4 regions of the Pseudomonas sp. CAM1A genome follow, and region 4 is predicted to be linked to each of the others. Evidence: predicted binding sites of a transcription regulator. Region 4 holds the regulator's gene; each other region holds the start of a gene.
What was found. Region 4 encodes sigma-54, which starts transcription at its own class of promoters, with help from an activator protein. Its sites were predicted from a motif close to ANTGGCATNNANNTTGCTNT; they were not measured.
Positions count from the first base shown of each region.

Region 1: the regulator sigma-54 is predicted to act here: its motif matches at 1,564-1,583, upstream of flgB (flagellar basal body rod protein FlgB).
Region 2: the regulator sigma-54 is predicted to act here: its motif matches at 4,904-4,923, upstream of glnA (type I glutamate--ammonia ligase).
Region 3: the regulator sigma-54 is predicted to act here: its motif matches at 3,547-3,566, upstream of nirB (nitrite reductase large subunit NirB).

Region 1 covers NZ_JBFNXP010000005.1:851-8,818, reverse strand. Annotated here, with positions in the region: gene ABZO33_RS14270 (autotransporter outer membrane beta-barrel domain-containing protein) at 1-1,299, opposite strand, end outside; gene flgB (flagellar basal body rod protein FlgB) at 1,627-2,034, shown strand; gene flgC (flagellar basal body rod protein FlgC) at 2,037-2,480, shown strand; gene ABZO33_RS14255 (flagellar hook assembly protein FlgD) at 2,496-3,200, shown strand; gene flgE (flagellar hook protein FlgE) at 3,231-4,604, shown strand; gene ABZO33_RS14245 (hypothetical protein) at 4,677-4,862, shown strand; gene ABZO33_RS14240 (type I secretion system permease/ATPase) at 4,981-6,711, shown strand; gene ABZO33_RS14235 (HlyD family type I secretion periplasmic adaptor subunit) at 6,708-7,968, shown strand, end outside.
Region 2 covers NZ_JBFNXP010000001.1:167,640-175,607, forward strand. Annotated here, with positions in the region: gene ABZO33_RS00735 (YkgJ family cysteine cluster protein) at 1-270, shown strand, start outside; gene ABZO33_RS00740 (hypothetical protein) at 448-1,047, opposite strand; gene typA (translational GTPase TypA) at 1,211-3,031, opposite strand; gene thiI (tRNA uracil 4-sulfurtransferase ThiI) at 3,159-4,613, opposite strand; gene glnA (type I glutamate--ammonia ligase) at 5,022-6,428, shown strand; gene ABZO33_RS00760 (chorismate mutase) at 6,574-7,116, shown strand; gene glnL (nitrogen regulation protein NR(II)) at 7,371-7,968, shown strand, end outside.
Region 3 covers NZ_JBFNXP010000003.1:562,524-570,491, reverse strand. Annotated here, with positions in the region: gene ABZO33_RS11035 (molybdopterin-dependent oxidoreductase) at 1-3,422, shown strand, start outside; gene nirB (nitrite reductase large subunit NirB) at 3,695-6,247, shown strand; gene nirD (nitrite reductase small subunit NirD) at 6,247-6,609, shown strand; gene pcaQ (pca operon transcription factor PcaQ) at 6,668-7,600, shown strand; gene ABZO33_RS11015 (DUF1266 domain-containing protein) at 7,664-7,968, shown strand, end outside.
Region 4 covers NZ_JBFNXP010000003.1:404,699-412,666, forward strand. Annotated here, with positions in the region: gene ABZO33_RS10290 (class II fumarate hydratase) at 1-1,337, shown strand, start outside; gene ABZO33_RS10295 (hypothetical protein) at 1,362-1,823, shown strand; gene ABZO33_RS10300 (superoxide dismutase) at 1,825-2,436, shown strand; gene ABZO33_RS10305 (ZIP family metal transporter) at 2,448-3,341, shown strand; gene ABZO33_RS10310 (HPr family phosphocarrier protein) at 3,388-3,660, opposite strand; gene rapZ (RNase adapter RapZ) at 3,680-4,534, opposite strand; gene ptsN (PTS IIA-like nitrogen regulatory protein PtsN) at 4,537-5,001, opposite strand; gene hpf (ribosome hibernation-promoting factor, HPF/YfiA family) at 5,014-5,322, opposite strand; gene ABZO33_RS10330 (RNA polymerase factor sigma-54) at 5,401-6,897, opposite strand; gene lptB (LPS export ABC transporter ATP-binding protein) at 7,072-7,797, opposite strand; gene lptA (lipopolysaccharide transport periplasmic protein LptA) at 7,798-7,968, opposite strand, start outside.

The sequences.
Region 1 (7,968 bases), on a different contig from region 4:
CAGGATCCGCGCGTTCTGGCCGAATTCGGCGATACCGCTGACCTTGAGCACAGCGGTGGACGTGTCGGTGCTGGCGGCCAGCCACATGCCCAGCGCCGAGTTGTCGGCTACCCGCAGGTTGCCGTCGAGGGTGGCGTGGAGGCTCTGCAGGCTGAACGTGGTTGGCGGCTCGCTGCTGTCGCCGACGTCGAGCCAGCCGTTGTTCGCCAGGCGGATGCTGTTGCTGCCGCGCCCGGCATAGGCAGCCCCGTAGACGCTGTCACCTTCGACTTCGATGTTGGCCAGGCCAAGGAGGTCGCCTTGGATCATGCTGCCTTTGCCCATGATCAACTCGACAGGGCGGTTGCTGCCGGTGGCATCGATGGCGACGTTGCTCCAGATCTCGCCGCTGTTGAAGATGTTCAGGTCGCCGTTGGCCTTCTGCCAGGGCGGCACGCCAGGGCCGTCAAGGGTGGTGTTGCCAATGCGGATGGCAGTGTCGGCCGCTACGATCCTGCCACTATTGTCGATATGGCGCCCCAGGCTGTCGAAGACACTTGCGCCATCCAGCACGATGCCTTGCGCGCCTTGGTCGCCGGCGAAGATCTGCCCCTGGTTGTCGATGCCGGCCAGTACCGCCGGCCGGTTGCTGGCGTCTGTCGTGGCGTGGATGGCGATGGCGCCGGGGCCTGTAGCGCTGATCTCGCCACGGTTGACCACTCGTTCTTCCAGGTTCGCGCCCGCCAGGTTGATGGCGCGAGAGTTACGGCCGATGGCGATGATGCGGGCACCTGCGGCGTTGACCAGGTTGCCGTGGATGCGGCTGATAGAGCTGCCGGAGCTGGCCAGGTCGATGCCGTAGGTGGGGCCGCCATTGTTGTACGAGAAGCTGGTGCCGGCCTTGAGCAGGCCTTCGTTGGTCAGGTCGTCGTCGACGGTGCTGGCGCTCAGGCGCAAGGCGGCGCCGTCCAGGCTGGTGGTGATCACGTTGCCGCGGTTGGTCAGGAAGCCGCTGAGGTCGGTATCGGTAATGCGAATGCCGTCGCTGCGATGGACCATGTCCACGGCAATCGTGGTGTTGTCGTTGATGGCGCTACCGAGGGTCAGGTTGCCCATTACCTGACTGTTCGCCAGTGCGATCGCATCCTGTCGCAGACCGGTGAAGCTTCCGGTGAACTCGAGGTCGTCGGCATAGGATTGATGATCGCCCTTGTAGCCGGCATCGGTGAGGGCGATGGTCTGGGGCAGGGCCATTGCGGGAGCGGGGCTGGCGCCGATCAGGAGGGCCAGGAGGGTCTTGCGCAGGTTTAGCGGTGGCACGGCTTCTTCCTTTGAAATCGTAATGAAAGCAGCGCGCATCCATGCGGGCGAAACCGTACGTGCGTGTGGTGATGCGCGGGACGCGGATGCTACCCGATTGGTGGCCAATTGACATGTTTGCTTGACGTCAATTTTTTGGTTTGCCGCTTTTGCCGCCTGCCGATTGCCGCCTGGGTAGCTCAAGGCGGAAGCACATTGCCGCTTTTCTGGCATGGGGTGCGGCATGAAACAGGCAAAACCCCTGTACTCATGGGGTTCAAGATGGTTGGCACAGGGCTTGCTAATGCTATGGCAAACGAACTCTGGTCACCGTCAAAGGTCCCCGACATGAGCATCAGCTTCGACAAGGCGCTTGGCATTCACGAAAAGGCACTGGGCTTTCGCGCCCAGCGTGCCGAAGTGCTGGCCAACAACATCGCCAACGCCGACACGCCCAACTACAAGGCGCGTGACATGGACTTCTCGTCCGTGCTCGCTGCCGAGTCCGACAAGCAGCAGAAGGGCCGTATCGCCCTGGAACGTACCGACAGCCGTCATATCGAGGCCGAAGGCCTGGCGATGATGGACGATACCCTCAAGTACCGCACGCCGATGCAGCCGTCGATCGACCAGAACACCGTGGACGCGCACCTGGAGCAATCGAACTACGCGGAAAACGCCGTGGGCTTCCAGGCCAGCTTCACCCTGCTCAACAGTAAATTCAAAGGGCTGGTATCGGCCCTGCGTGGAGAGTGACCATGTCCCTTGCCAGTGTCTTCAATATTGCCGGGAGCGGCATGAGCGCGCAGAACACGCGCCTGAACACCGTCGCCTCGAACATTGCCAACGCCGAGACCGTGTCGTCGAGCATCGACCAGACCTACCGTGCGCGCCACCCGGTATTCGCCACCACCTTCCAGCAGGCCCAGGCCGGCGCCGGCCAATCGCTGTTCGAAGACCAGGGCCAGGCCGGGCAGGGTGTCGAGGTCAAGGGCATCATCGAGGATCAGAGCAATCTCGAAGCCCGCTACGAGCCAAGCCACCCGGCGGCGAACAAGGATGGCTATGTCTACTACCCAAACGTCAACGTGGTCGAGGAAATGGCTGACATGATCTCTGCCAGCCGCGCGTTCCAGACCAACGCCGAACTGATGAACACCGCCAAGACCATGATGCAGAAAGTACTGACCCTGGGTCAGTGATAAGGAATCCGGACCATGGCAGTGACCAACACCAACAATGGCGTGAACCTGAACGACGTACTCAACGCGTCCGGGGTCAGCACCGGCACCAAGAAGCCCGCTACTGAGCCCGTCGACAAGAACGCGCTGGGCAAGGATGCGTTCCTAAAACTGCTGGTTACCCAGATGCAGCACCAGAACCCGCTGGATCCGCAGGATAACGGCGAGTTCATTGCGCAGCTGGCGCAGTTCAGCAGCCTGGAAGGTATCCAGACCCTGAACAGCTCGGTCAACAATATCATCGGTGGTATAGCGTCGAGTCAGGCCTTGCAGGCCACCACGCTGGTGGGGCGCTCGGTGATCCTGGACACCGACAAGGCGATGGTCGACACCACCGCCAGCTTCACAGGTCAAGTGGTCGTGCCGCAGAACATCACCGACGGCAAGGTCGAGATCAAGGACAAGGACGGCAAGGTGGTCAAGACCATCAGCCTGGGCGAACAGGCCAAAGGCACCGCCGACTTCATCTGGGACGGCACCAACGAGAAGGGTGAGAAGGTCGATCCTGGCCAGTACACCTTCACCGCCACCACGACGGTCGATGGCAAGGCGCAGACCATGTACACCCTGCTGCCGGCGAAGATCACCAGCGTCAGCTTCCAGGGCGGTAGCGAGATGATGCTCACCTTGGCAGGCGGCCAGAAGATCGGCGTCTCGAAAGTACAATCGATTGGAATCTAAGGCCGCTAGATCGGCATAAGGAGTGAATGCATGTCTTTCAATATCGGCCTTAGCGGTCTTTACGCAGCCAACAAGCAGCTGGACGTCACCGGCAACAACATTGCCAACGTCAACACCGTCGGCTTCAAGTCGTCGCGTGCCGAGTTCGCCGACGTTTACGCAGGCTCCAACCGCCTGGGCGTGGGCAAGAACCAGATCGGCAACGGCGTGCGCCTGGCTGCGGTTTCCCAGCAGTTCGGCCAGGGTGATGTCAACAACACCGGCAACGTGCTGGACATGGGTATCCAGGGGCAGGGCTACTTCGTGCTGTCTGATAACGGCTCGATGACCTATACCCGTGCCGGTGCATTCCAGACCAACAAAGACGGCTACGTGGTGACCTCGGACGGCCTGAACCTTCAGGGCTATAGCACCGATGCCAATGGCAAGATCGTCAAAGGCGTGCTGACCGACCTGCGCATCGACACCTCGGCGCTGGCGCCAAAGGCCACCACGCTGATCGAGCAGGGCATCAACCTGAACTCCTCGGCCCCAGACATTCCGCTGGAAATCGATGATGGTTCCGGCACGATGATCCCGAACAAGCCGTTCAACCCGACCGATCAGAGCACCTACACCAAATCGTTCCCTACCAAGGTCTATGACAGCCAGGGTAACGAGCACGTCATGGAGCAGTTCTACCGCAAGACAGGTAAGAACGAATGGACCATGTACACCCTGGTCCAGGGCCGTAACCCGCTCGATCCGTCCAGCACCCAGCCGCTGACCGCCACCATGTCGTTCAACCCCGATGGTTCGGTGAAGTCCATGGCGGCCCAGAACGATGGGAGCACGCCTCCGGTGCCTGGCGTGCCGGCGGGCGATTGGAGTGTGGTCAATAACACCTTTACCCTGAAGAACTGGATTCCTGCCGCCAAGGATGCGGCGGGTAACTGGGCGCCCAATGGTTCCCAGGGTAATGCTGACGGCATGCAGCTTTCGATGAAGAGCACCACCTCCTACAACACTGAAACTGCTCGTATGTCGCAGTCCCAGGACGGCTACGCCACCGGTATCCTGTCGAACCTGTCGATCGACTCCACCGGTGTCATGTTCGCCAGCTTCAGCAACCAGCAGTCCCGCGCCATCGGCCAGGTGGCAATCGCCAGCTTCGCCAACGAGCAGGGCCTGCAGCAGACGGGCGGCACCCGCTGGAAGGAAACCTTCTCCTCGGGCATTCCGGGTATCGACGCGCCGAAAACCGGTACGCTGGGCGAGATCGAGTCCAACTCGCTGGAAGCCTCCAACGTCAACCTGACCCAGGAGCTGGTCGAGCTGATCAAGGCCCAGAGCTACTACCAAGCCAACGCCAAGACCATCTCCACCGAAAGCACCATCATGCAGACCATCATCCAGATGACCTGATGGCCGCTGGCTGATTGCTTGTCAACGAACCCCTTTGCGAGAAGGGGTTCGTCGTTTTCACGGAGAGTACCCATGAAAAAACTGCTGGCTGCCGCCGTCGCGGCGTTCTTCCTGCTCCAGGCGCAGGCCGCAATGGCTCCCTGGTGGCGCTGGGAAAGCCAGGCCGATGGGCACTTGGTGTGCTCGCAATGGTCACCCGGTGATGGTTGGAAGCGCTTTGCCGGACCGTTCGACAATGCCGCCTGCAGATCCCTTTGACGCAGCGCAAAAAATGATGGCTTGAAGCCATCGATTGGCGGATTTTCTTCAGGTATGATCCGCGCCATCTCACTCGTTCGAGTGTGTGGCAAGCGTCTTTTTCCAAGGATCGGAACTCTTGAAAAACAGTAAGGATACTGGTGCCAACGTGCTGCCGGCAGCGCTTGGCGTGGCCTTGAAAAAAGGCCTGATCGGCGCGGCCCTGTTCTCTGGCGTGATCAACCTGCTGGCGTTGATCGGCCCCTTGTTCATGCTCGAAGTCTATGACCGGGTCATCCCCAGCCGTAGCCTGCCTACCTTGGTGGCGCTGGGGTTGCTGGTGGCAGGTGTGTACCTGGTTTTCGCCGTGGTCGACATTATCCGTTCGCGGGTCATGTCGCGGATCGCTGCGGCGGTGGAGGGCGCGCTTTGCGGCCAGGTGTTCAAGGTCATCGCCGGCGCTCCGCTGAAGATCGTGCTCGACCAGGACCCGCTCAAGCCCGCCCAGGAACTTGATCAGATCCGCGCTTTTATCGCCGGGCCTGGGCTCATGGCGTTCTTCGATCTGCCCTGGATGCCGGTCTACCTTGCGGTCAGTTTCTATATCCACCCGTCCTTGGGCTGGCTGGCACTGAGCATGATTGCGCTGATGGTGCTGTTGACCTGGCTCACCGACCGCGGTACCCGTCAGGCCATGTGCGACAGCGCGGCGCTTGCCAGCCAGCGCAACCGCCTGGGGCAGCAAGCCCATGCCGGGGCCGAGGTGCTTGCCGCGATGGGTATGACCGATCGCGCGGCGGCGCGCTGGCAAACCCTGCTGGGGCGCTATGCGACCCTGCAGCGGCGCAGTGCCGATGTCAGCGGATTCTATGGTGGCATCACCAAGGCCTTGCGCCAGTTGGTGCAGTCGGCCTCCCTTGGCGTGGGTGCCTGGCTGGTGATCCAGGGTGATCTCAGCGGCGGTGCCATTGTCGCCGCCTCGATCATCGTTGCCCGCACCCTGGCCCCAGCCGAGCAGATCATCGGTACGTGGCGCAGCCTGGTGTCCGCGCGGCTGGCCTGGCAGCAATTGCGGGCGGTGCTGGCGATATTTCCAGCCCAGCCTGAAAAGACCGCGCTGCCCGAAGCCTGCAGCCAGTTGCAGGTGACGGGCCTGTGCGTTGCCCCTGCTGGTGTGCAGCGGCTGGTTGTTCAGGGGGTGAGTTTCAGCCTGGCAGCTGGCAGCGCATTGGCGGTGATCGGCCCCAGTGCCTCGGGCAAGTCGTCGCTGGCACGGGCGTTGGTGGGCGCCTGGCCGGCGATCCGTGGTCAGGTCTGCCTCGATGGTGCGGCGCTGGAGCTTTGGCCGGATGCGCAGCGTTCGGCATTGACCGGCTACCTGCCGCAGAGCGTCGACCTGTTCGAGGCCAGCGTGGGCCAGAACATCGCGCGCCTGGATCCGCAGGCCGATGCGGCAGCGGTTATCGCGGCAGCGCGTCAGGCCGGCGTGCATGAAATGATCCTGCAGCTGCCGCAAGGCTACGACACCCCGGTCGGAGAGGGTGGCGTCAATCTGTCGGCGGGGCAACGGCAACGTATCGGCCTGGCGCGGGCCTTGTATGGCGAGCCGTTCCTGGTGGTGCTCGACGAGCCCAATGCCAACCTCGATGCCGAAGGCGAGCGCGCGCTGGCCAGGGCGATCGAAGGCGTGAAGGCGCGGGGTGGAGTGGTGGTGGCCATCGCTCACCGTTCCGGCCTGCTGGCGGTGATGGACCAGGTGCTGGTGCTGGAGCAGGGCGCACAGGCGGCGTTCGGTCCGCGTGACAAAATACTGGGACGGCCGGTGGCGATCGCCGATCCGCGAGTGGCCAAGGGAGGGGGGCAGGCATGATGCGCATCGATGATGAGCAGCAGCTGGTGCGTTCGCTGCGTTGGCACTTGAGGGGTGGTCTCGGGGTTGTGGTGGTGTTGCTGGGAGGCGCGCTGCTGTGGTCGGCTGCCACCGAGTTGGCCAGCGCTGTGATCGCGCCGGGGACAGTGGCGGTGCAGGACAGTGTGAAGAAGGTTCAGCACCCCACTGGCGGTGTGGTCGCGCAGTTGCTGGTCAGCGAAGGGCAGTCGGTGCGGGCCGGCGATGTGCTGATGCGCCTGGATGCCACCTTGCAGGAGGCTAGCCACGCGATTGTCGCCAAGGCCCTGGACCAGGCCCTGGCGCGCCAGGCACGGCTTGAGGCCGAGCGCGATGGTCTGGCGCAGGTGGACGTCCCACCACGCCTGCTTGCGCGTGCAGGCGAGGCGCAGGTGCAGGCGGTGCTGGCCAGCGAGCGGCAATTGTTCGCCGACCGCCGCCAGTCCCGCGACGGGCAGAAACAGCAGTTGCGCGAGCGCATCGAGCAACTGACCCAGACCATCGCCGGCCACGACCTGCAGCAGCGTACCAAGGGCGAGGAGATCCGCCTGATCGACGAGGAGTACCAGGCCGTCAGGACCTTGCAGAAGAAGGGGCTGATGACTCTTGACCGGGTCAATGCACTGGCCCGCGGTATTGCTCGCCTGCAGGGGGAGCGTGGCCAACTGGTCGCAGCCATCGCCGAGGCCCGGGCACGCATCGCAGAAACCCGTCTCGAGCTGCTGCAGGTTGACCAGCGTTTCCGTGAGCAGGTCTCGGAGGAGCTGCGCGACCTCATGGCCCAGCAGGGCGAATGGGTCGAGCGCGAAGTCGCCGCCGCCGACCAGCTCAAGCGTATCGAGGTGCTGGCGCCCAGTGCCGGTCGCGTTCAGCAATTAGCGGTGCATACGGTAGGTGGGGTGATTTCGCCAGCCGAAACCTTGATGCAAATCGTGCCGCTGGATGAGGAACTGCTGGTGGAAGCGCGCATCAGCCCGCAGGACATCGACCAGGTCGTGCTCGGCCAGGATGCCTTGCTGCGTTTCAGTGCGTTCAATCGTGCGACCACCCCCGAAGTGCTCGGGCGGGTGGTGCGTCTTTCCGCCGATCTGGTGACCGATCCGCAGAGCGGCCTCGGTTTCTATCGGGCCGGCATTCATATCGACAAGGCCGAGCAGCGCAAGCTCGACGGCCTCACGCTGGTGCCGGGCATGCCGGTGGAGTCGATGATCCAGACGGGTCGTCGCACCGTGCTGTCCT
Region 2 (7,968 bases), on a different contig from region 4:
CGCATTGGCGTGGTGGATGAATTCGAGAAAGACGAGCCGCCGAAGAACGTGGCCAAACGCCTGCAGAAGGAAGGCATCATCGAGCGCTTCAACCAGAAGTCGGGGATCTTCACCCTGACCCGGATGAGCAACGATGACTGCATGTACCTGGATCGCAAGAGCCGCCTGTGCACCATCTACGACAAGCGCCCGGACACTTGCCGCAACCACCCCAAGGTCGGGCCGCGGCCGGGGTATTGCGCTTACAAGCCCAAGGTGGTCGGGCGTTGACGCTCTGCGATCAACCCCATAGAATCTGAGCTGTCTTGATACGTACGGAGCTTTCCTTCTGGAAGGTGTCATGACGCCGCCACCTGGTTCCGGCCGTGCCGGTTGAAGGGATCAATCCCTAAGGGCATCCGCGATACGACCCCCTTCATTGGGGGTTTCGTATTTCTGGGGGGCCGCTCAGTGGCGTATGGGCCTGCGAACGGGCTCGTTCCTCAGCTTTTTGAGCATCAGCAACCAGCCTTTGATCTTTTCATGTCGCTTGAAGCGGCTTTGACTGCGCGCTGCATGGCCAACATCCCGCACATAGGCACTCTCGACATAAATCCTGAGGCTTCTGGCTGCCTCACGACGCATATTGAAATACACCTCATAATGGCTGCCTTCCGGGAAGCCGAACTGATTGCCCTCCAACGTCAGCCAATTACTGTGCCCGGTAAACAGACATTGGCGGTCGGCCAGGCCGCACATGATGGCGGGCAGCTGCAACGACAGCCCATGCCGCGTCGGGCAGAACGCTCGGTAGATCCCTCGATGATCTATTACCAAACTGTCCAGACCGATGCTGTCGAAATCCAGCGCGAGCCCTTGTCCGGCACCGCGGCTCACGCAATGGCTTGAATACTCAAGGCGCAGCATCACCGTAATGGAGGGTTGCACGCCCGAACCCGGCAGTTGCACTTCATGAGAATGCGCACGCAGGTGCTGCAAGCACCATGGTTCGCCCGCTACCTCGATTGTTCCCGCCGCCAGATGCTCCCGCCATCCCTTGCCTTTCATACACACCTCAGCCACACCGAAGCGTCAGGCTAATGCTCGGGCAAAGCCCTGCCAAACCTGGTTCGTGAGCAAGTGCTTCAAGTGCAACATGCGGCAAAAGACACACAAACAAAAACGCCCCCGGTCTTTCGACCGGGGGCGTTTTCATTCAGCCTGAGCTAACTCAGTTCTTGGCTTTCTTGGCAGCGCGGGTACGCTCGCCTTCGTCCAGGATCTTCTTGCGCAGACGGATCGACTTCGGCGTGACTTCGCACAGCTCGTCGTCCTGGATGAATTCCAGGGCCTGTTCCAGGGTGTGGCGAACCGGCGGTACCAGGGCGATGACTTCGTCCTTGCCCGAAGCACGCATGTTGTCGAGCTTCTTGCCTTTGGTCGGGTTCACGCCCAGGTCGTTGTCACGGCTGTTCAGGCCGATGATCTGACCGTTGTAGATCTCCTGGCCGTGCTCGACGAACAGCTTGCCGCGCGCCTGCAGGGTTTCCAGCGAGTAGGTCAGTGCCTTGCCGGTCTCGACCGAAACCAGTACACCGTTGAGGCGGCCGGACATCTGGCCCGACTTCATGGTGTCGTAGCGATCGAAGATCGAGGTCAGGATGCCTGCACCGTTGGTCAGGGTCAGGAACTGGTTACGGAAACCGATCAGACCGCGAGCAGGGATGTTGTACTCCAGGCGCACACGGCCCTTGCCATCCGGGACCATGTTGGTCAGGTCGCCTTTACGCAGACCCATCTCCTCCATGACCTTGCCCTGGGCTTCTTCAGGGATGTCGATGGTGACGTTCTCGAACGGCTCCTGCTTGACGCCGTCGACTTCGCGGATGATCACTTCAGGACGGCCTACGGCCATCTCGAAGCCTTCACGGCGCATGGTTTCGATCAGTACCGACAGGTGCAGCTCACCACGGCCCGATACCTTGAACTTGTCAGGGGAATCGGTTTCCTGGACACGCAGGGCCACGTTGTACAGCAGCTCCTTGTCCAGACGGTCCTTGATGTTACGGCTGGTGACGAACTTGCCTTCCTTGCCGCAGAACGGCGAGTCGTTGACCTGGAAGGTCATCGAAACGGTCGGCTCGTCGACGGTCAGCGGCTTCATCGCTTCTACCGCATCCGGGGCGCACAGGGTGTCGGAGATGAACAGCTCGTCGAAACCGCTGATGCAGACGATGTCGCCAGCCTGGGCTTCTTCGACGTCGACGCGGTGCAGGCCGTGGTGGCCCATCAGCTTCAGAATACGGCCGTTACGCTTCTTGCCGTCGACATCGATGGCAACAACCGGGGTGTTCGGCTTGATGCGGCCACGGGCGATACGGCCAACACCGATAACGCCGAGGAAGCTGTTGTAGTCCAGTGCCGAGATCTGCATCTGGAACGAGCCTTCACGATCAACGTCCGGCGCCGGTACGTTGTCGACGATCGACTGGTACAGGGCGGTCATGTCTTCGCCCATGGCGGTGTGGTCGAGACCTGCGATGCCGTTCAGGGCCGAGGCGTAGACGACTTTGAAGTCCAGCTGTTCGTCGGTGGCGCCGAGGTTGTCGAACAGGTCGAAGATCTGGTCCAGAACCCAGTCAGGACGCGCGCCCGGACGGTCGACCTTGTTGATCACGACGATTGGCTTCAGGCCAGCTTCGAAAGCCTTCTTGGTCACGAAGCGGGTTTGCGGCATCGGGCCGTCCTGGGCGTCGACCAGCAGCAGCACGGAGTCGACCATCGACATTACACGCTCAACCTCGCCACCGAAGTCGGCGTGGCCGGGGGTGTCGACGATGTTGATGTGGTAGCCGTTCCAGTTGATGGCGGTGTTTTTCGCCAGAATGGTAATGCCGCGCTCTTTTTCCTGGTCGTTGGAGTCCATGACGCGCTCGTCGTTGAGCTCGTTACGCTCCAGGGTGCCGGACTGGCGCAGGAGTTTGTCGACCAGGGTGGTTTTACCATGGTCAACGTGGGCGATGATGGCGATGTTACGCAGATTTTCGATCACAACTGTATCTCGATCAGAGGATTCGGTTGCCGCCAGTGTAGGCGGCCAATATGTACGGTTTACGGCTCAGCGGGCCCGATGGTCGGGAGGGCGATGGCGGATGCTGCCGCCATACAGCCCTGGCGTCTTATGTCGGACGATAAACACGCACATTGGCATGTCCCTCACTGAGCAGGTGGTGTGCGTGCAGACGGCTCATCACACCCTTGTCGCAATACAGCAAGTACTGGCGCGTGGGGTCCAGGTGCTTGAACTTGCTGTTGATGGCGTAGAACGGCATGGCCTGGACTTCGATGCCTTCGAGCACCAGAGGTTCGTCTTCCTGGGCGTCGGGGTGACGAATGTCGATGACGATCTGGCCTGGCAGCGCCTCGGCCACTTCCTCGACTTCGACGTCCTTGCCCAGCTCATCGATCACATGGTCGATGGAGATGAACTTGGCGCGCTCCAGGGCGCGCTCCAGCACGGCCATGTCGAACTGCTTTTCTTCGTGCTCCATGCGGTGACGCTTGGCATGGGTAGTCGGGTTCACCGAGATCACGCCGCAATACTCGGGCATGTGCTTGGCGAAGTCGGCTGTGCCGATTTCGCTGGCCTGGTCGATGATATCCTGCTTGTGACTGGCCAGCAGCGGGCGCAGCACCAGCTTGTCGGTGGCCGAGTCGATGATCGACAGGTTCGGCAGGGTCTGGCTCGACACCTGGGAGATCGCCTCGCCGGTGACCAGCGCGTCGATCTGCAGACGGTCGGCCATGTGCGCGGCGCCGCGCAGCATCATGCGCTTGAGGGTGACGCCCATGTAGCTGTTGTCGACCTTGTTGAGGATCTCGCCGACCACTTCCTCGAACGGCACGCTGATGAACAGCACGCGCTGGCTGCTGCCGTACTTCTTCCACAGGTAATGGGCCACTTCCATCACGCCCAGCTCGTGGGCACGGCCACCGAGATTGAAGAAGCAGAAATGGGTCATCAGCCCGCGGCGCATCATCTGGTACGCCGCCACGGTGGAGTCGAAGCCGCCGGACATCAGTACCAGCGTCTGCTCCAGGGCGCCCAGCGGGTAGCCGCCGATGCCGTTGTGCTGGTTGTGGATCACGTACAGGCGCTGGTCGCGGATCTCCATGCGCACCACGACTTCTGGCGTCTTCAGGTCGATGCCGGCTGCACCGCACTGCTGGCGCAGTTGGCTGCCGACGTAGCGGTCGACGTCCATCGAGGTGAAGTCGTGGTGACCGCCGCGCTTGCAGCGCACCGAGAAGCGCTTGCCGGCCAGCAGATGGCCGAAGTGGTGCTTGCACTTGGCGACGATGTCGTCGAAATCGCCCAGTGCATACTCCTCGACCTGCAAGAAGTGGGTGATACCCGGCGTGCAGGTGAGGCGCTCGATCATTTCGCGCTGGATCTTTTCGTCCTCGACGCGGGTGACCACCTCAAGATTATCCCAGACACCATCAACCGCGAGCTCGGGATCAAGGTCCTTGAGCACGTTGCGGATGTTCTTGGCGAGCTGGCGGATGAAGCGCTTGCGCACCGGCCGGCTCTTGATGGTGATTTCTGGGAAGACTTTGACGATAAGTTTCATTGGTTTAACAGCGCGCCCAGGGCCTACCGAAAATGAGGGGCGCGAATTATAGCGGAAATTGCTCAGCTTTTGACCAACTTTTGTACAGAGGTTGGATTTATCGCGCACGCACCCGTGGGAGCGGCGGTGCGCCGATGCGACTTGCCCCGCGATGAAGCTTCGATTCAGTCGAGCACCATAATGGTGCAGCACTCCTGAAAAGCGCATCTTATGGGTGCACTCTTTATCAGCGCCACCTTGGCAAACGCCCGCCAACGCCCTCTTTTATCCCACCCTCGCCATTTTCGGGCACTGGCATGCAATTTGCTCCCTTGTGAGGCAGGTAAGCTTGGCCGACTATCCGCGCCCAGCGACACCCTTATTTCCAGGGCAGCGGCCAACTGCGCCCTAGACCATCCGGAGGACAACATGTCGAAGTCGGTTCAACTCATCAAAGATCATGACGTCAAGTGGATTGATCTGCGTTTCACGGACACCAAGGGCATTCAGCATCACGTGACCATGCCGGCGCGCGATGGCCTGGACGAAGACTTCTTCGAAGTCGGCAAGATGTTCGACGGCTCCTCCATCGCTGGCTGGAAAGGCATCGAAGCCTCCGACATGATCCTGATGCCGGTCGACGAAACCGCCGTGCTGGACCCGTTCACCGAAGAACCGACCCTGATCATCACCTGCGACATCGTCGACCCGTCGAGCATGCAGGGCTACGATCGTGACCCGCGCGGCATCGCCAAGCGCGCCGAAGAGTACCTGAAGAGCACCGGCATCGGTGACACCGTATTCGCCGGCCCCGAGCCTGAGTTCTTCATCTTCGACGAAGTGAAGTTCCACTCGGACATCTCCGGTTCGATGTTCAAGATCTTCTCCGAGCAAGGCTCGTGGATGACCGGCGCTGACGTGGAAGGCGGCAACAAAGGCCACCGTCCGGGCGTGAAAGGCGGCTACTTCCCGGTTCCGCCGTTCGACCACGACCACGAAATCCGCACCGCCATGTGCAACGCCCTGGAAGAAATGGGTCAGACCGTCGAAGTTCACCACCACGAAGTGGCGACTGCCGGCCAGAACGAAATCGGCGTCAAGTTCAACACCCTGGTGAAGAAAGCTGACGAAGTACAGGCCCTGAAATACGTCGTGCACAACGTTGCCGACGCCTACGGCCGTACCGCCACCTTCATGCCCAAGCCCCTGTATGGCGACAACGGTTCGGGCATGCACGTGCACATGTCGATCTGGAAAGACGGCAAGAACACCTTCTCCGGCGAAGGCTATGCCGGCCTGTCCGATACCGCCCTGTACTTCATCGGCGGCATCATCAAGCACGGCAAGGCCCTGAACGGCTTCACCAACCCGTCGACCAACTCCTACAAGCGTCTGGTCCCAGGTTTCGAAGCCCCGGTAATGCTCGCCTACTCGGCGCGCAACCGTTCCGCCTCGATCCGTATTCCTTACGTCGGCAGCCCGAAAGCCCGCCGTATCGAAGCACGCTTCCCGGACCCGTCGGCCAACCCGTACCTGGCCTTCGCCGCCCTGCTGATGGCAGGCCTGGACGGCATCCAGAACAAGATCCACCCAGGCGATGCCGCCGACAAGAACCTGTACGACCTGCCGCCTGAAGAGGCCAAGGAAATCCCGCAAGTCTGCGGCAGCCTGAAGGAAGCCCTGGAAGAGCTGGACAAGGGCCGTGCGTTCCTGACCAAGGGCGGCGTGTTCTCCGACGACTTCATCGATGCCTTCATCGAGCTGAAGAGCGAAGAAGAGATCAAGGTCCGCACCTTCGTGCACCCGCTGGAATACGAGCTGTACTACAGCTGCTGATATGATCGGCGCCCCGCGTCGATGACATCAGGACGGCCTCCCTCGGGAGGCCGTTTCTTTTTCATACCCGCATCATCGGACAACACCTATTAGCCGCCACAATGCCAAAGGCGACACTCGAGGCTGAATTCCCAAGGAGATCGCCATGCGTGCAACCACCCTCGCACTGACCTGCTGCTTCGCCCTATTCGGCTGTGCCACCTCACCGAGCGTCACGCCAACCCTGGATCAGTTGCTTGCCACCATCGACCGGCGCCTGGATCTGGCCGAAGCGGTCGCCCTGCACAAGTGGGATCACCAGCAACCCGTGCAGGCCAGCGCCCGCGAGCACCAGGTATTGCTAGGCGCACGCCAGGCCGCCGTCGCCCACCACCTGGATCCGGCACGCGTCGAGGCCTTCTTTGCCGACCAGATCGAAGCCAACAAGCTCCTGCAGTACCACCTGCTCGACACCTGGCATCGCGCCCGACAAGCGCCAGCCCTGCCACGCCGCGACCTGGCCAGCGACGTGCGTCCGGAACTGGACCTGCTGCAGGAACAGTTGCTGAGCGCCCTCGCCCGCTTTGACCAGACCCCGGCGGACAATTGCGCCAACCACTTGGCCGACGCCCTGCAGCAACGCGCCCAGGACACCACGCGCCACCTCGCCCTGGTTCGCGCCAGCGCCCAGCTGTGCAAAATGCGCTGACCACCCTATGCTCCATATTGGTGCATGACTGAGCGACACGCCCCATCATGCATCCCAATTTGGGTCACAAGAATCTATAAATCAAAGCTTTCTGGCTCGAATTCGCGCAATTCCAGGTCTTTGTCCGGAATTTCCGCTTCTTTTCGGAGCCTTGGTTTGGTTCTTGCATTTTCACTGCATCCAGCACTCTTCCGTGCGCGCCCCAGGCCAGAGCCCTTGGGCGCCACTGTGCCAAAAGAGGTCAACGACGCCTTATGACCATCAGCGATGCACAGCACCGTCTGCTCCTGGACAACCTGACCACAGCCACGCTGCTGCTCAATGCCGAACTGCGCCTGGAGTACATGAACCCGGCCGCGGAAATGCTGCTGGCCGTCAGCGGCCAGCGCAGCCACGGGCAGTTCATCAGCGAGCTGTTCACCGAATCGACCGAGGCGCTCAATTCGTTGCGCCAGGCGGTGGAGCAGGCGCACCCGTTCACCAAGCGTGAAGCGCAGCTGACCTCGCTGACCGGACAGACCATCACCGTCGACTATGCCGTCACCCCAATCCTACACCTGGGCCAGACCCTGCTGTTGCTGGAGGTGCACCCACGCGATCGCCTGTTGCGCATCACCAAGGAAGAGGCCCAGCTGAGCAAGCAGGAGACCACCAAGATGCTGGTGCGCGGCCTGGCCCACGAGATCAAGAACCCTCTGGGTGGCATCCGTGGCGCGGCCCAGTTGCTGGCCCGCGAACTGCCGGAAGAGAGCCTGCGCGACTACACCAACGTGATCATCGAAGAGGCCGACCGCCTGCGCAACCTGGTCGACCGCATGCTTGGCTCGAACAAGCTGCCGTCGTTGTCCATGA
Region 3 (7,968 bases), 160 kb from region 4:
TCGACCGGCTCAAGGCCGGTGCCAGGCTGATCGTCGTCGACCCCCGGCGCAGCGCCACTGCCGACAAGGCCGACCTGTTCCTGCAACTGCGTCCGGGTACCGACCTGGCCCTGCTCAATGGCCTGCTGCACCTGCTGCACGCCAATGGCCATACCGACGCGGATTTCATCGCCCGCCACACCGAGGGCTGGGAGGGCCTGCCGGCGTTTCTCGCGGACTACACCCCCGAACGTGTCGCAGCCATCACCGGGCTGGCCGAGGCCGACATCCGCGAAGCCGCCCGCCTGATCGGCGAGGCGGGCGAATGGATGAGCTGCTGGACCATGGGCCTGAACCAGAGCATCCACGGCACCTGGCACAGCAATGCCCTGTGCAACCTGCACTTGGCCACCGGCGCCATCTGCCGCCCCGGCAGCGGGCCGTTCTCGCTGACCGGCCAACCCAATGCCATGGGCGGCCGCGAGATGGGCTACATGGGGCCGGGCCTGCCGGGCCAGCGCTCGGCGCAGGTGGCGGCTGACCGCGCCTTCGTCGAAGCGCAATGGCAACTGCCCCCCGGCACCCTGCGCAGTGAAGCGGGCGAAGGCACCGTGGCGCTGTTCGAGCAACTCAAGCATGGCGAAGTGAAAGCCTGCTGGATCATCTGCAGCAACCCGGTGGCCAGCGTCGCCAACCGCCAGCAGGTGATCGACGGCCTGCGCCAGGCACAGCTGGTGATCAGCCAGGACGCCTTCCTCGACACCGAGACCAACCGCTACGCCGACATCCTGCTGCCGGCGACGCTGTGGGCCGAGGGCGAAGGGGTGATGATCAACAGCGAGCGCAACCTGACCTTGATGCCCCGCGCCGTCGAGGCGCCCGGCGAGAGCCTCGAGGACTGGCGCCTGATCGCACGCATCGCCTGTGCCCTGGGTTATGCGCACGCCTTCGACTACCCCGACGCCGGAGCGGTGTTCGATGAGATCCGCCGCTTCCACAACGCCGACACCGGCTACGATCTGCGCGGCATCGACTATGCCGACCTGCGCCAGGGCCCGCGGCAGTGGCCAAGCGCGCCGGGTCGCCAGGACGCTCGCAGCCCGCTGCGCTATGTCGCGCCAGACGCACCACAGGCGCCGGTGTTTCCGACGCCCACCGGCAAGGCTCGATTCTTCGCCCGCCCCTGGCTGCCGCCGGCGGAGCTACCCGACGATGCCTTCCCCTTCGTACTCAACACCGGCCGCGTCCAGCACCAGTGGCACACGCTGACCAAGACCGGCCAGGTACCCAGCCTGAACAAGCTGGAGCCCGGCCCTTTTGTCGAGATCCATCCCGACGACGCAAGGCGCCTGGGTATCGCGCCCAAGGACCAGGTGGCGATCCGCTCGCGCCGTGGCCAGGCCGTGCTGCCGGCGCGGCTCAGCGAGCGAGTGCTGCCGGGCAACTGTTTCGCCCCGTTTCACTGGAACGATCTGTACGGCGAGCAACTGGCAATCAACGCAGTGACCTGCGACGCGGTGGACCCAACCTCGCTGCAGCCGGCCTTCAAGCATTGTGCCGTGGCCCTGGAGCGGGTCGCCGGCGAGCGCATCGACACACTTGAACTGACGCTTCCCCCGGAGCCCATCGCCATGTCCACCGCCACCCTGTCCCGCCTGCTCGGCCTGGAGGCTTTGCCGGCGCCGGTTTTGGCCGAGGAAGAGCGCCATTACCTGCAAGGTTTCCTGCTCGGCCTGAGCCAGGCCAGCACCGATAACGTGCCTTGCCTGCCGCCCGCTGCGCCCCTGGCGCCGGAGCGACGCCTGTTCGTCGACGGCCTGCTGGCCGGCCTGTTCGCCCGGCCCGCGCCGGCACCGCAAGCAGCGCTGGAAAGCCCTCGCCACCATGTGCTGTGGGCCTCACAGACCGGCAATGGCGAGCACCTCGCCGAACGCTGCGCCCAACGCCTGCGCGACGCGGGGCTGGTAGTCGCGCTCAGTTGCATGGAGGCGGTCCGCCCATCCCAACTGCGAGGCGCCGCCAGCCTGCTGCTGATCGCCAGCACCTTCGGCGACGGCGATGCGCCGGACAGCGGCACCGCGTTCTGGCGGGCGCTGCAGGACGACGAAGGCGCCAGTTGCGCCACCCTGCCCTACGCCGTGCTGGCCCTGGGCGATTCAAGCTACGACCAGTTCTGCGGCTTCGGCCGCAAGCTCGATCAACGCCTGGCCGACCTGGGCGCCCGGCGCCTGCTGGCCAGGGTCGACTGCGAGCCGGATTGCGAAGCGGCCTTCGGCGCCTGGCTCGAGGCCCTGCTGCCCGAGCTTGGCAGTGCCCCGGCGGCCACCGCCGCAGCACCAGTCACCGTCCGTGGCAAACACCAGCCCTGGCCCGCCACCTTGCGGGAAAACCGCCTGCTCAGCGGCCCGGGTTCCACCAAGGAGACTCGCCAACTGGTCTTCGACCTGTCCGGCAACGGCCTGTGCTATCAACCTGGCGATGCCCTGGGCGTATGGCCACGCAATTGCCCGGACCTGGTCGACGAGCTGCTGGCGCTGATGCAGCTGGAAGGCCAAGCCGAGATCGAACTCAAGGGCCATGCCCCAATGTCCCTGCAAACCGCGCTGGAGCGGCACCTGGACATCACCCAGGTCAGCCGCCAGCAGCTCGAAACCTTCAGCCAGCACGCTCCCGACCTGCAACGCCTGCTGTTGCCGGCATGCAAGGACGAACTCAAGGAATGGCTGTGGGGCCGCCAGCTGGCCGATGTGCTGCGCGAACACCCACAGGCCTTGCCGCTGGGCACCTGGTTGTCGCTGCTCAAACCCTTGCAGCCGCGCCTGTACTCGATCAGCTCCAGCCCCCGGGCTCATCCCGGCCAGGTGCACCTGACCGTGTCCATCGTGCGCCATGGCGAGCGCAAGGGCGTTTGTTCGAGCTTCCTCGCGGACCGGGCAGCGGCGCTGGAGGTGGGGATATTTGCGCAGCCATCGAAGCATTTCCGCCTGCCCGAGGACGACGGGGTGCCCATCGTCATGATCGGCCCCGGTACCGGTATCGCCCCCTTCCGCGCCTTCCTTGAAGAGCGTGAGGTACGCGAGGCAAAGGGGCGCAACTGGCTGTTCTTCGGCGAACAGCATGCCGCCTGCGACTTCTATTACCGCGAACAATTGCAGGCCTGGGAGGCCAGCGGGCATGTGCGCCTGAGCACCGCGTTCTCCCGTGACCAGGCGGAAAAGGTCTATGTGCAGCACCGCCTGCTGGAGCACGGCGCCGAGCTGTGGCACTGGTTGCAGGACGGCGCGCATGTGTATGTCTGTGGCGATGCCCGGCATATGGCCCGGGATGTGGACGCGGCCTTGCGCCAGCTCGTGGCGGAGCACGGTGGCCTGGACGAGACCATGGCAGCGGCATTCGTCGAGAGGTTGGCGCAGGACAAGCGCTACCGGCGGGATGTGTATTGATGCACCACGGTGGTGAGGCTGCACCCTACTTGTGCGACCGCATCACCTGGCCAACTCATGCCCAAAGGTGTCGTGGCATGCTGCAACCCTCGTGGGAGCGGGCTTGCCCCGCGATGGCCGCGAGCCTGGCACATTCCCTGCTTCAACCGATGCACAACAGCCCCAACGACCAACGGCGGTCGACAGGGGCCTCACACTGATGAGTACAGGCAAAGGCGCCTGGAGCTTCGGCTCCAGGCGCCTTTTTCGTTTTCCGTGATCGAGGATCGGCTATGCAGGCAACAGCGAACGAAGCACAACGAGCGCGACTGGTCATCGTCGGCAACGGCATGGTCGGCCATCACTGCGTCGAGCAGTTGATCGAACGCGGCGCCACGGCACACTTCGAGCTGCACGTGTTCGCAGAGGAGCGCCAGCGCGCCTACGACCGGGTGCACCTCTCGGAATACTTCACCGGCAGTTGCGCCGAAACCCTGGCCCTGTGCGACCGCAACTACTATGCGAGCAACGGCGTGCAGCTGCACCTGGGCGAGGCGGTACTGAACATCGATCGCGAACGCCAGGAAGTCATCACCGCCGAAGGCCGCCTCGGCTACGACCAGTTGATCCTGGCCACCGGTTCCTATCCGTTCGTGCCGCCTATCGAAGGCTCCAGCGACAATGCGCGCCTGGTCTATCGCACCCTCGAAGACCTCGACGCGATCCGCGCCGCTGCCGGCAACGCCCGTCGTGGCGTGGTGGTCGGCGGCGGCCTGCTCGGCCTCGAAGCCGCCAACGCCCTCAAGTCGCTAGGCCTGCAAGCGCATGTGGTGGAGTTCGCGCCGCGGCTGATGCCGGTCCAGCTGGATGGCGAGGGCGGCGCGGCGCTCAAGGCGCGCATCGAGGCGCTGGGCGTGGGCGTGCACCTGGCCCGCGCCACCCAATCAATCAGCGCGGGCGAACACTACCGCTACCGCATGAACTTCGATGGCGGCGAACACCTGGAAACCGACCTGATCGTATTCTCCGCCGGCATTCGCCCGCAGGATATCCTGGGCCGCGCCTGCGGCCTGGAGATCGCCCCGCGCGGCGGCGTGGTGATCGACGGTCAATGCCGCTCCAGCGACCCACGCATCTTCGCCATTGGCGAATGCGCTTCGTGGAACGGCAGTGTGTTCGGCCTGGTCGCCCCGGGCTACGCCATGGCGCGTAATCTGGCGGCCCTGGTGATGGGCGAGTCAGCGAGCGAATTCAGCGGCGCCGACATGTCGACCAAGCTCAAGCTGCTGGGTGTGGACGTCGGCTCCATCGGCGATGCCCAGGGCGTCACGCCGGGCGCGCGCAGCTACCGCTTCATCGACGAAGCCACCGCCTCGTACCGGCGCCTGGTGGTCGATGCCAGCGGCAAGCGCGTGCTTGGCGCGGTGCTGGTGGGCGACAACAGCTACTACGACACCCTGCTGCAATACGCCCAGAACGGCATCAAGCTACCGGCCGACCCGGCCGCGCTGATTCTGCCCCAGGGCAGCGGCGCACCGACGCTGGGCGCCGATGCCTTGCCCGACAGCGCGACCATCTGCTCGTGCCACAACGTCAGCAAGGGCGCGGTATGCGCCGCCATCGACAGTGGCTGCAGCGACCTCGCCGCCGTCAAGTCCTGTACCAGGGCGGCCAGCGGTTGCGGCGGTTGCGCGGCGCTGCTCAAGCAAGTGTTCGAGCACGAACTGACTGCCCGCGGCGTGACCGTCGACAAGAGCCTGTGCGAACACTTCGCCTACACCCGCCAGGAGCTCTATGGGCTGGTGCGGGTGGAGGGCATCCGCACCTTCAGCGAGCTGCTCGAACGCCATGGCAAAGGCCACGTGGGTTGCGCCATCTGCAAGCCGGCGGTGGGCAACATCCTCGCCTCGTGCTGGAACCAGCCGATCATGGACCCGGCGCTGGTGCCGCTGCAGGACACCAACGACACCTTCATGGCCAATATGCAGAAGAATGGCACCTACTCGGTGGTGCCGCGCATTCCCGGCGGCGAGATCACCCCGGAAAAACTGATCGTGATCGGCCAGGTGGCAAAGAAGTACGACCTCTATACCAAGATCACCGGCGGCCAGCGCATCGACCTGTTCGGTGCCCAGTTGCACGAGCTGCCGCAGATCTGGGGCGAGCTGATCGCCGCCGGCTTCGAGACCGGGCATGCCTATGGCAAGTCGACGCGCACGGTGAAGTCCTGCGTCGGCAGCACCTGGTGCCGCTATGGCGTGCAGGACAGCGTGGCCATGGCGCTGCGCCTGGAGGACCGCTACAAGGGCCTGCGCGCGCCGCACAAGCTCAAGTTCGCGGTGTCTGGCTGCACCCGCGAATGCGCCGAGGCGCAAAGCAAGGACATCGGTGTGATCGCCACCGACAAGGGCTGGAACCTGTACGTGTGCGGCAACGGCGGCATGCGCCCGCGCCACGCCGAACTGTTCGCCACCGACCTGGACGACGAGACCCTGGTGCGCCTGATCGACCGCGTGCTGATGTTCTACATCCGCACCGCCGACAAACTGCAGCGCACCTCGGTGTGGCGCGAGGGCCTCGAAGGCGGGCTCGACTACCTCAAGCAGGTGGTGATCGACGACAGCCTGGGCCTGGCCCGCGAACTCGAGACGCAGATGCAGCAGGTGGTCGACCGTTACGAATGCGAATGGGCCAACGCCTTGGGCGATCCGGAAAAGCTCAAGCGCTTCCGTACCTTCGTCAATGACCAACGCGCCGATCCGGATGTGCACTTCGTGCGCGAACGTGGCCAACGCCGGCCGGCGGCGCCCCTGCAGCTGATTCCCACCCATGAGGAGGCAATGTGATGAACCTGTCCAACACGGCTGTAGCAACTGAAACCCGCTGGCAGGCGGTGTGCCGGGCCAGCGACCTGGTCGCCGACTCCGGCGTGGTGGTGTGGCATGAGGGCGAGCAGGTCGCGCTGTTCTACCTGCCGGGGCGGGATCGACAGGTCTACGCGCTGGAAAACCGCGATCCGCGCTCCGGCGCCAATATCATCGGACGCGGGCTGGTGGCCAGCCTGCAGGGCGAACTGGTAGTTGCGGCGCCACTCTACAAGCAGCATTTTTGCCTGCACGACGGGCGCTGCCTGGAGGACCCGACACAGGCTTTGCGAGTGTGGACCGCGCGCCTGAGCGGCGCCGAAGTCGAACTGGCCCGTAGCTGATGCTGGAACGGAGCAACCAGACGTTGCAGGTCTGGCCCGCACGGATACACTGCCGGGCATGAACCTCGATACCCGCATCAAGTTCCGGCACCTGCTGTGCTTCCTGGAGATTGCCCGACAAGGCAGCCTGGCCAGGGCCGCCGATGTGCTGGCGATCAGCCAGCCAGCGATCTCCAAGACGCTCAAGGAGCTGGAGGATCTGCTGGAAGCTCGCCTGTTCGAGCGCAGCCACCAGGGCGTCGCCCTGACCCCGGCCGGTACCCGTTTCATGCGCTATGCCGGCCCCAGCGTCCAAGCGCTGCGTGACGGGGTCGGCAGCGTCCGGGGCGAGGCGCGGGCGCCTTCCCAGGTACGCATCGGCGTGCTGTCGACAGTCGAAGGGCTGCTGATGCCCGAGGTGCTGTGCCGCCTGCACCAGCAGCACGAGGCATTGGTAATCAGCGTGGTGACCGGGGCCAGCGCCCAGCTGCTTGGGCAGTTGCACCTTGGCGAACTGGAACTGGTGATCGGTCGCATGACCGACAGCCCGCAGATCCAGGGATTGTCGTTCGAGCACCTGTACAGCGAGTCGATGACCCTGGTGGTGCGGCCTGGGCATCCGCTGCTGGCGGCCCAGCCCATTGACCACAGGCAGGTCGGTGCCTATCCATTGGTGCTGCCACCGCCCGGCACGACCATTCGCCAGCACGCTGACAGCTTGTTCGTGCAATGCGCCATCCCGCTGCCGGCACAACGCCTTGAAACCCTGTCGCTAGCCCTGAGCAGGCGCTACGTGCTGGGCAGCGAGGCGGTCTGGGTGGCCCCGCGCGACGCCGTGCTGATCGACCTGGGGCGGGGAGAACTGGCCGAACTCGACCTGGGCGTGCGCGAACCGGGCGGCTCGGTGGGGATCTGCCGCAATGCCGCCTTGGCACAGAGCCTGCCGGCGCAGTGGGTGTGCGAGGTACTCCGGGAGGTGGCCGAAGCTTACCGGCTTGGGACATACCCCTGACAACCCAGCCCGCGGATTCCTATACAATCCACGCCAGTTCCCAGCGCCCCCAGGACCCCTTTCATGGACGAAACCGCGCAGCACTGGCTGCATGCCCTCTCCGCCCCCATGGCCGCCCTCAACGGCGCCAGCTACACCGCCCCCGACTATTTCGAAGGGGAAGACCAGACCGATCTGGAACGCTGGTGGGGGATCAGCGACCGCGCCCAGTTGCTGGACATGCTGAACATGGCCGACAACGGCCACGCCACCGAAATGAGCGAAGCCTACTGGCAGTACCAGCGCTGCCTGCCCAGCCAGTGGCAGGCCCTGCTCGACACCCTGCCGCCACGCGAACGCATCCGCCACGAATACGCCGCCCGCACCTT
Region 4 (7,968 bases):
TGCAGGTGCCGGCCCAGGCCCTGTACGGTGCCCAGACCCAGCGCGCGGTCGACAACTTCCCGGTCAGCGGCAAGCCGATGCCGGCCCAGTTCATCCGTGCCTTGCTGCTGGCCAAAGCCGCTGCGGCCAAGGCCAACGTCGAGCTGGAACAGCTCAGCGCAGGGCAGGGCGCGGCCATCGTCAAGGCGGTGGAACAGCTGCTGGCCGAGGATTTCATCCAGCACTTCCCGGTGGACGTGTTCCAGACCGGCTCCGGCACCAGCTCGAACATGAACGCCAACGAGGTCATCGCGACCTTGGCCAGCCATGTGCTGGGCGAGCCGGTCAATGCCAACGACCATGTCAACTGTGGCCAGAGCAGCAACGACATCATCCCCACCACCATTCACGTCAGCGCCGCCCTGGCCCTGCACGAACAGCTGCTGCCGGCCTTGCGTCACCTCACCCAGGTGATCGAGGCCAAGGCAGTTGAAGTGCACAAGCACGTGAAGACTGGCCGCACCCATTTGATGGACGCGATGCCGGTCCGCATGAGCCAGGTGCTCGGTGGCTGGGCCGCCCAGATCAAGGGGGCCCAGGCGCATATCGAGGCCACGTTGCCGAGCCTGCAAGCGCTGGCCCAGGGCGGCACGGCCGTGGGTACCGGAATCAATGCTCACCCGCAGTTCGCCGCAGGCTTTGCCCGCCAGTTGAGCGGCCTGACCCAGGTCAAGTTCACGCCCGGCGAGAACCTGTTCGCCCTGATCGGCTCCCAGGACACCGCTGTGGCGCTGTCCGGCCAGCTCAAGACGGCTGCAGTGGCGCTGATGAAGATCGCCAACGACCTGCGCTGGATGAACTCCGGCCCGCTCGCCGGCCTTGGTGAAATCGAGCTGCAGGGCCTGCAGCCAGGCTCTTCGATCATGCCGGGCAAGGTCAATCCGGTGATCCCGGAGGCCACTGCCATGGTCGCCGCCCAGGTGATCGGCAACGACGCGACCATCGCCGTGGCTGGCCAGTCGGGCAACTTCGAGCTCAACGTGATGTTGCCGGTAATCGCCCGCAACCTGCTGGAGAGCATCGAGCTGATGGCCAACGTCAGCCGTTTGCTGGCCGACAAGGCGATTGCCAGCTTCAAGGTCAACGAGGCCAAGCTCAAGGAGGCGCTGTCGCGCAACCCGATCCTGGTCACCGCGTTGAATCCGATCATCGGCTACCTGAAGGCCGCCGAGATCGCCAAGACCGCCTACAAGCAAGGGCGTCCGATCATCGATGTGGCGCTGGAGCATACCGACCTGTCGCGTGACCAGCTCGAAGCGCTGCTGGACCCGGAAAAACTTACCGCTGGCGGCATCTGAATCGGGCCGCCCAGGAGGCACGTCATGCAGCATTGGAAACGCACCGCCCAAGATGCAAACCGCCTGTTCGAGCAGGGCGAGCTGGTCGACGCCCGGGAACACTACCTGCAAGCACTGGCCTTGGCCCAGGTGCTGTTCGAGCGCTGGCATGACGTCGACGAGGCGGTGGCCGCACTGGTCATCGCCCACCACAACCTGGCCGACCTGCACCTGCGCCTGAACCAGCCGCACGAAAGCGCCGACTACCTGTGCGCGGCGCACCAGCGGCTGCTCCAGGCCAGCCAGGATCCGCGCCTGCCCCAGGCCCTGCGCGATGCCGCCTTGCGCCACAGCGGGCGCACCTACACCGAGTTGCTGAGCTTCATCGCCGAATACGGCCAATACCCGCGAACCGAGCGCCTGCTCAGCCGACAGGCGCCGGTGGCCAGCGAGCTGGTCGCCCATACGGACATCACTGACCGCACACCTGCCTATGGAATCCACTGACATGCCGCATACCTTGCCTGCGTTGCCCTATGCCTACGATGCGCTGGAACCGCACATCGACACCCAGACCATGGAGATCCACCACAGCAAGCATCACCAGACTTACATCAACAACCTCAACGCCGCCATCGAGGGCACCGAGTGGGCCGAATGGCCGGTGGAGCGGCTGGTGGGCGCAGTCAAGCAACTGCCCGAGAAACTGCAAGGGGCGGTGGTCAATCAGGGCGGCGGGCATGCCAACCACACGTTGTTCTGGACCGTCATGTCGCCCAAGGGCGGTGGCCAACCCGAGGGTCAGGTAGCCAAGGCCATTGACGAGCAGCTTGGTGGTTTCGAGGCGTTCAAGGAGGCCTTCACCAAGGCCGCGCTGACCCGGTTCGGCAGTGGCTGGGCCTGGCTCAGCGTGACCCCGCAGAAAACGTTGGTGGTGGAGAGCAGCGGTAACCAGGACAGCCCGCTGATGCACGGCAACACGCCGATCCTCGGCCTGGATGTCTGGGAGCACGCCTATTACCTGAAGTACCAGAACCGCCGTCCTGAGTACATTGGCGCCTTCTACAACGTGGTCGACTGGACCGAAGTGGAACGCCGCTACCTTGATGCCCTGAAGTGAGTCTGACCGGTATGCGCTCCGAGGTGATGTCTGTCAGCAGTGTGCGCCTGTTCCGCCTGGCGCTTGGGACCGTGCTGTTGCTCGTCGGCACCGCATTGCTGGTGTCGCGTGGCATCGCCTGGTTGGACCTGGAACCGCGCATGTTGCGAGCCCTGGAGGGCGGTGCATTGTGCGCATTGGGGACGGCCTTGGGCGCGGTGCCGGTGCTGGTAATCCGCAACATGCCAGTGGCCGTGGCCGACACCTTGCTCGGTTTTGGTGCTGGGGTGATGTTGGCGGCCACCGCGTTCTCGCTGATCATTCCCGGTCTGGATGCGGCCCAGGCCATCGGCTTCAGCCCATGGGGCGCCGGTGGTGTGATCAGCAGCGGCCTGTTGTTCGGCGCGTTGTGCCTGTTCCTGGTCGATCTCAAGGTCTCCGGCGCTTCGCCCGAGGCCCTGGTCGGCAGTGAGCAACAACCGGTTATCGCCGCGCGGATCTGGCTGTTCGTCATTGCCATCATTGCCCACAACATCCCTGAAGGCATGGCTATCGGGGTTTCCGCCGGTGGTGGGATGCCTGATGCCGATAGCCTGGCCATGGGCATCGCGCTGCAGGATGTGCCGGAGGGCCTGGTGATCGCGCTGGTGCTGGCAGGGGCGGGCATGCCGCGCTTCAAGGCGTTCCTGATCGGTGCGGCATCGGGGCTGGTCGAGCCGCTGGCCGCGGTGATCTGCGCCTGGCTGGTGAACATCGCCGAACTGTTGCTGCCGCTAGGCCTGGCCTGTGCGGCGGGGGCGATGCTGCTGGTGGTGACCCAGGAGATCATTCCGGAGTCACGCAGCAACGGGCATCACCGCCTGGCGAGCCTGGGTTTGTGTGTCGGGTTCTGTCTGATGATGGTGATGGATACTGCGATGTCCTGAGCAACCACACCTCCTGTCAGGAGGTGTACGCAGTTGCTGCCCGGTTTCACTCGCCTTCGTCGAAGAAGTTCTCGATCAACGCGACCAACGCTTCCATGGCGTCGTTGTCCTGCTCGCCCTCGGTGTTCAGGTGCACCTGGGTACCCTTGCCGGCGGCGAGCATCATCACCGCCATGATGCTCTTGCCGTCCACCAGCTTGTCCGGTGCGCGCCCGACCCGTACCTGGCAGGGGAAGCGCCCGGCCACGCCGACGAACTTGGCGGCCGCCCGCGCATGCAGGCCCAGCTTGTTGATGATGGTGATTTCGCGGGCGGGCATCGTGGGGCGGGTCCTGTGGCTAGAGGTCGCGGTGGCGGACCTGGACGTTTTTCAGGGATTGCTGGAGCAGTTGGCCAAGCCGTTCGGTAATGTACACCGAGCGGTGGTGGCCGCCGGTACAGCCGATGGCGATGGTGACATAGGCACGGTTGCTGGCGGCGAAGCGCGGCAACCATTTGAGCAGGTAGCTGGAAATGTCCTGGAACATCTCCTCGACGTCCGGCTGCGCGGCCAGGTAGTCGATCACCGGCTGTTCGAGGCCGGAATGTTCGCGAAGTTCCGGTTTCCAGTACGGATTGGGCAGGCAGCGCACATCGAACACCAGGTCGGCGTCCACCGGCATGCCACGCTTGAAACCGAATGACTCGACGAGAAACGCGGTGCCGGGCTCGGGCTGGTTGAGCAGGCGCAGCTTGATCGAGTCACGCAACTGGTACAGGTTCAGGTTGGTGGTGTCGATCTTCAGGTCGGCAAGGTCGGCAATCGGCCCCAGCAGCTCGCTCTCCACCCGAATTGCCTCAGCCAGCGAACGGCTGTCGTTGGTCAGCGGGTGGCGGCGGCGGGTTTCCGAGAAACGCTTGAGCAGCGTGTCTTCGTCGGCATCCAGATACAGCACGTCACACTGGATATGCCGGGAACGTGCCTCCTCCAGCAGCTGCGGGAAGCGCGAAAGATGGCTGGGCAGGTTGCGTGCATCGATCGAGACCGCAACCTTGGGCTGCAGCAGCTCCGTATTGATCAAGGCGTTTTCGGCCAGCTGCGGCAACAGCCCGGCGGGCAGGTTGTCGATGCAGTAGTAGCCGTTGTCTTCCAGCACGTCGAGGGCGGTGCTCTTACCGGAGCCGGAGCGACCGCTGACGATGATCAGGCGCATGTTCAGTGCTCGTTCTGTACGTCCAGGACGACCTGGTAGAGGGTCTCGCTGCTGTCGGCGGCACGCAGGCGATCGCGGACCTCCTTGCGATCGAGCATGCTGGCGATCTGGCGCAGCAGTTCAAGGTGGGCGTCGGTGGCGGCTTCCGGGACCAGCAGGACAAACAGCAGGTCGACCGGGGCGCCATCGATGGCATCGTAATCGATGGGGGCGTCCAAGTGTAGCAGGGCGCTGACAGGCGCGCTGCAACCTGCCAGGCGGCAGTGGGGAATGGCGATGCCATTGCCAAAACCGGTGGAGCCCAGTTTTTCGCGAGCCCACAGGCTGTCGAAGACGTCTTGCATCTCCAGCTCGGGTACTTGCTCGGCGATCAGGTTGGCGACCTTTTCCAGGGCGCGCTTCTTACTGCCGCCCGGCACGTTCACGAGGGAACGGCCGGGGGTCAGGATGGTTTCAAGTCGGATCATGGATGAGGGGGATCAGCGGGCGGCTGCGCCTTGCAGCAGGCTTTGCTGTTTTTCCTTGTGTTTTTTCAGTTGGCGGTCGAGCTTGTCGGCCAGGGCATCGATGGCTGCATACATGTCTTGGTGTTCGGCGTTGGCAACCACCTCACCGCCGGGAATCTGGAGCGTGGCTTCGATCTTCTGCTGAAGCTTCTCGACTTTCATGATCACCGTCACGTTGGTGATCTTGTCGAAATGACCCTCCACCCGGGCGAGCTTCTCGAGCACGTAATCGCGCAGTGGTTGGGTGACTTCTACATGCTGTCCACTGATGTTGACTTGCATACAGCTTCTCCTTTGTTGCCCGTGCATAAAGAGGCAGGTGTTGCACCTGCCACTGAAACGCTGTGGCACATCCGGGGGCTACATCAGCCGCTTGCGCTCGCTCGAAGGGGCGATCCCCAATGACTCGCGATACTTGGCGACGGTGCGACGGGCTACCTGGATGCCTTGTGCCTCCAGTAAACCAGCGATCTTGCTGTCACTCAATGGCTTTTTCTGATTTTCCGCAGCCACCAGTTTCTTGATGATCGCGCGGATTGCCGTGGACGAGCATTCGCCGCCTTCGGCGGTGCTCACGTGGCTCGAGAAAAAGTATTTCAGTTCGTAGATGCCGCGCGGGGTGTGCATGTATTTCTGCGTGGTCACCCGGGAAATGGTCGATTCGTGCATGCCCACCGCCTCGGCGATGTCATGCAGGACCAGCGGCTTCATGGCCTCGTCGCCATGGTCGAGGAAGCCACGCTGGTGTTCGACGATCTGCGTCGCTACCTTCATCAGCGTTTCGTTGCGGCTCTGCAGGCTCTTGATGAACCAGCGCGCTTCCTGCAACTGGTTGCGCATGAAGGTGTTGTCGGCGCTGGTGTCGGCACGACGGACGAAACCGGCGTACTGCGGATTGACGCGCAGCTTCGGCACTGCCTCCTGGTTGAGCTCGACCAGCCAGCGCTCGCTGTCCTTGCGCACGATGACGTCGGGCACGACGTACTCGGGTTCACTGGATTCGATCTGCGAGCCTGGGCGCGGGTTGAGGCTCTGCACCAGTTCGATGATCTGGCGCAGCTCGTCTTCCTTGAGCTTCATGCGGCGCATCAGCTGGCTGTAGTCGCGGCTGCCGAGCAGGTCGATGAAGTCGGTGACCAGGCGCTGCGCCTCGTTCATCCAGGGTGTCGAGGCCGGCAGCTGGCGCAGTTGCAGCAGGAGGCATTCGCCGAGGGTGCGGGCGCCGATGCCGGCCGGCTCGAACTGCTGGATGCGGTGCAGAACCGCCTCGACCTCGTCCAGCTCGATATCCAGCTCTGGGTCGAAGCCTGCGCAGATTTCTTCGAGGGTGTCTTCCAGGTAGCCCTGGGCGTTGATGCTGTCGATCAGGGTGACGGCGATCAGGCGGTCGGTGTCGGACATCGGTGCCAGGTTGAGCTGCCACAGCAGGTGGCCTTGCAGGCTCTCGCCCACCGATGTGCGAGTGGTGAAGTCCCATTCGTCGTCATCGTTGCTCGGCAGGCTGCTGGCGCTGGTCTGGTAGATGTCTTCCCAGGCGGTGTCGACCGGCAATTCGTTGGGGATCCGCTCGGCCCACTCGCCGTCCTCGAGGTTTTCCGTGGTGCTGCTGGAGGTTTCCTGGAAACTGTTGTCCTGGGCTTCGGCGACCGGCTTGTTCTCGGCGTTGTCCGCCATGGGGTCGCTGTTGTCGAAGTCCTCGCCGTCTTCCTGACGTTCGAGCATCGGGTTGGACTCCAGCGCTTCCTGGATTTCCTGCTGGAGGTCCAGGGTGGAGAGCTGAAGCAGGCGGATGGCCTGTTGCAACTGAGGTGTCATCGTCAGTTGCTGGCCCATTTTTAGGACGAGCGATGGTTTCATGGCTGGGGCTTAATACCTTGTTGCCGGCGCGCATGCGCCATCCACTACACGTAGGGCGCTTGGGCGCCGACTTTAAGCAAGTTATATGCCTGAAATTGTAGCGTTTGCCTAGAGCACTGTAACAACTTAAGCCCCGATCAGGCGCATTCGCCAGTGCTCCGGGCAGGCCTGCGGTCAGAGTCGGAACTCGTGCCCCAGGTAAACTTCCTTGACCAACTGGTTGGCCAGGATGGTCTCGGCATCGCCTTCGGCGATCAGTTGGCCATCGTTGACGATGTAGGCTGTCTCGCAGATGTCCAGGGTCTCGCGAACGTTGTGGTCGGTGATCAGTACGCCGATGCCCTTGTTCTTGAGGTGGTGGATGATCTGCTTGATGTCGCCGACGGAAATCGGGTCGACACCGGCGAACGGCTCGTCCAGCAGGATGAACTTGGGTGCGGTGGCCAGGGCGCGGGCGATCTCGACCCGGCGACGTTCGCCACCGGACAGGCTCATGCCCAGGTTGTCGCGGATGTGGCTGATGTGGAATTCCTGCAGCAGGCTTTCCAGTTCCTTGCGCCGGCCTTCGCGGTCGAGGTCCTTGCGGGTCTCGAGGATGGCCATGATGTTGTCGGCCACCGACAGCTTGCGGAAGATCGAGGCTTCCTGCGGCAGGTAGCCGATACCGGCCTGGGCACGCCCGTGCATCGGCTGGTGGCTGACGTCGAGGCTATCGATCAGTACACGACCCTGGTCGGCCTGGACCAGGCCGACGATCATGTAGAAACAAGTGGTCTTGCCGGCGCCGTTGGGGCCGAGCAGGCCGACGATCTGGCCGCTGTCGATGGACAGGCTGACGTCGCGCACGACTTGCCTGCCCTTGTAGCTCTTGGCCAGGTGCTGGGCTTTGAGGGTTGCCATTTACTCGGCCTTTTTCTTCGGTTGAATGACCATGTCGATACGCTGACGCGGTGCAGTCACGTTGCCACCGCGCCCGGCGGTAGCCACCTGGGTCTTGGTGTTGTAGACGATCTTCTCGCCTTCGGTGGTGTTGCCTTCGTTCTCGACCTTGGCGCGGTCGGTGAGGATCAC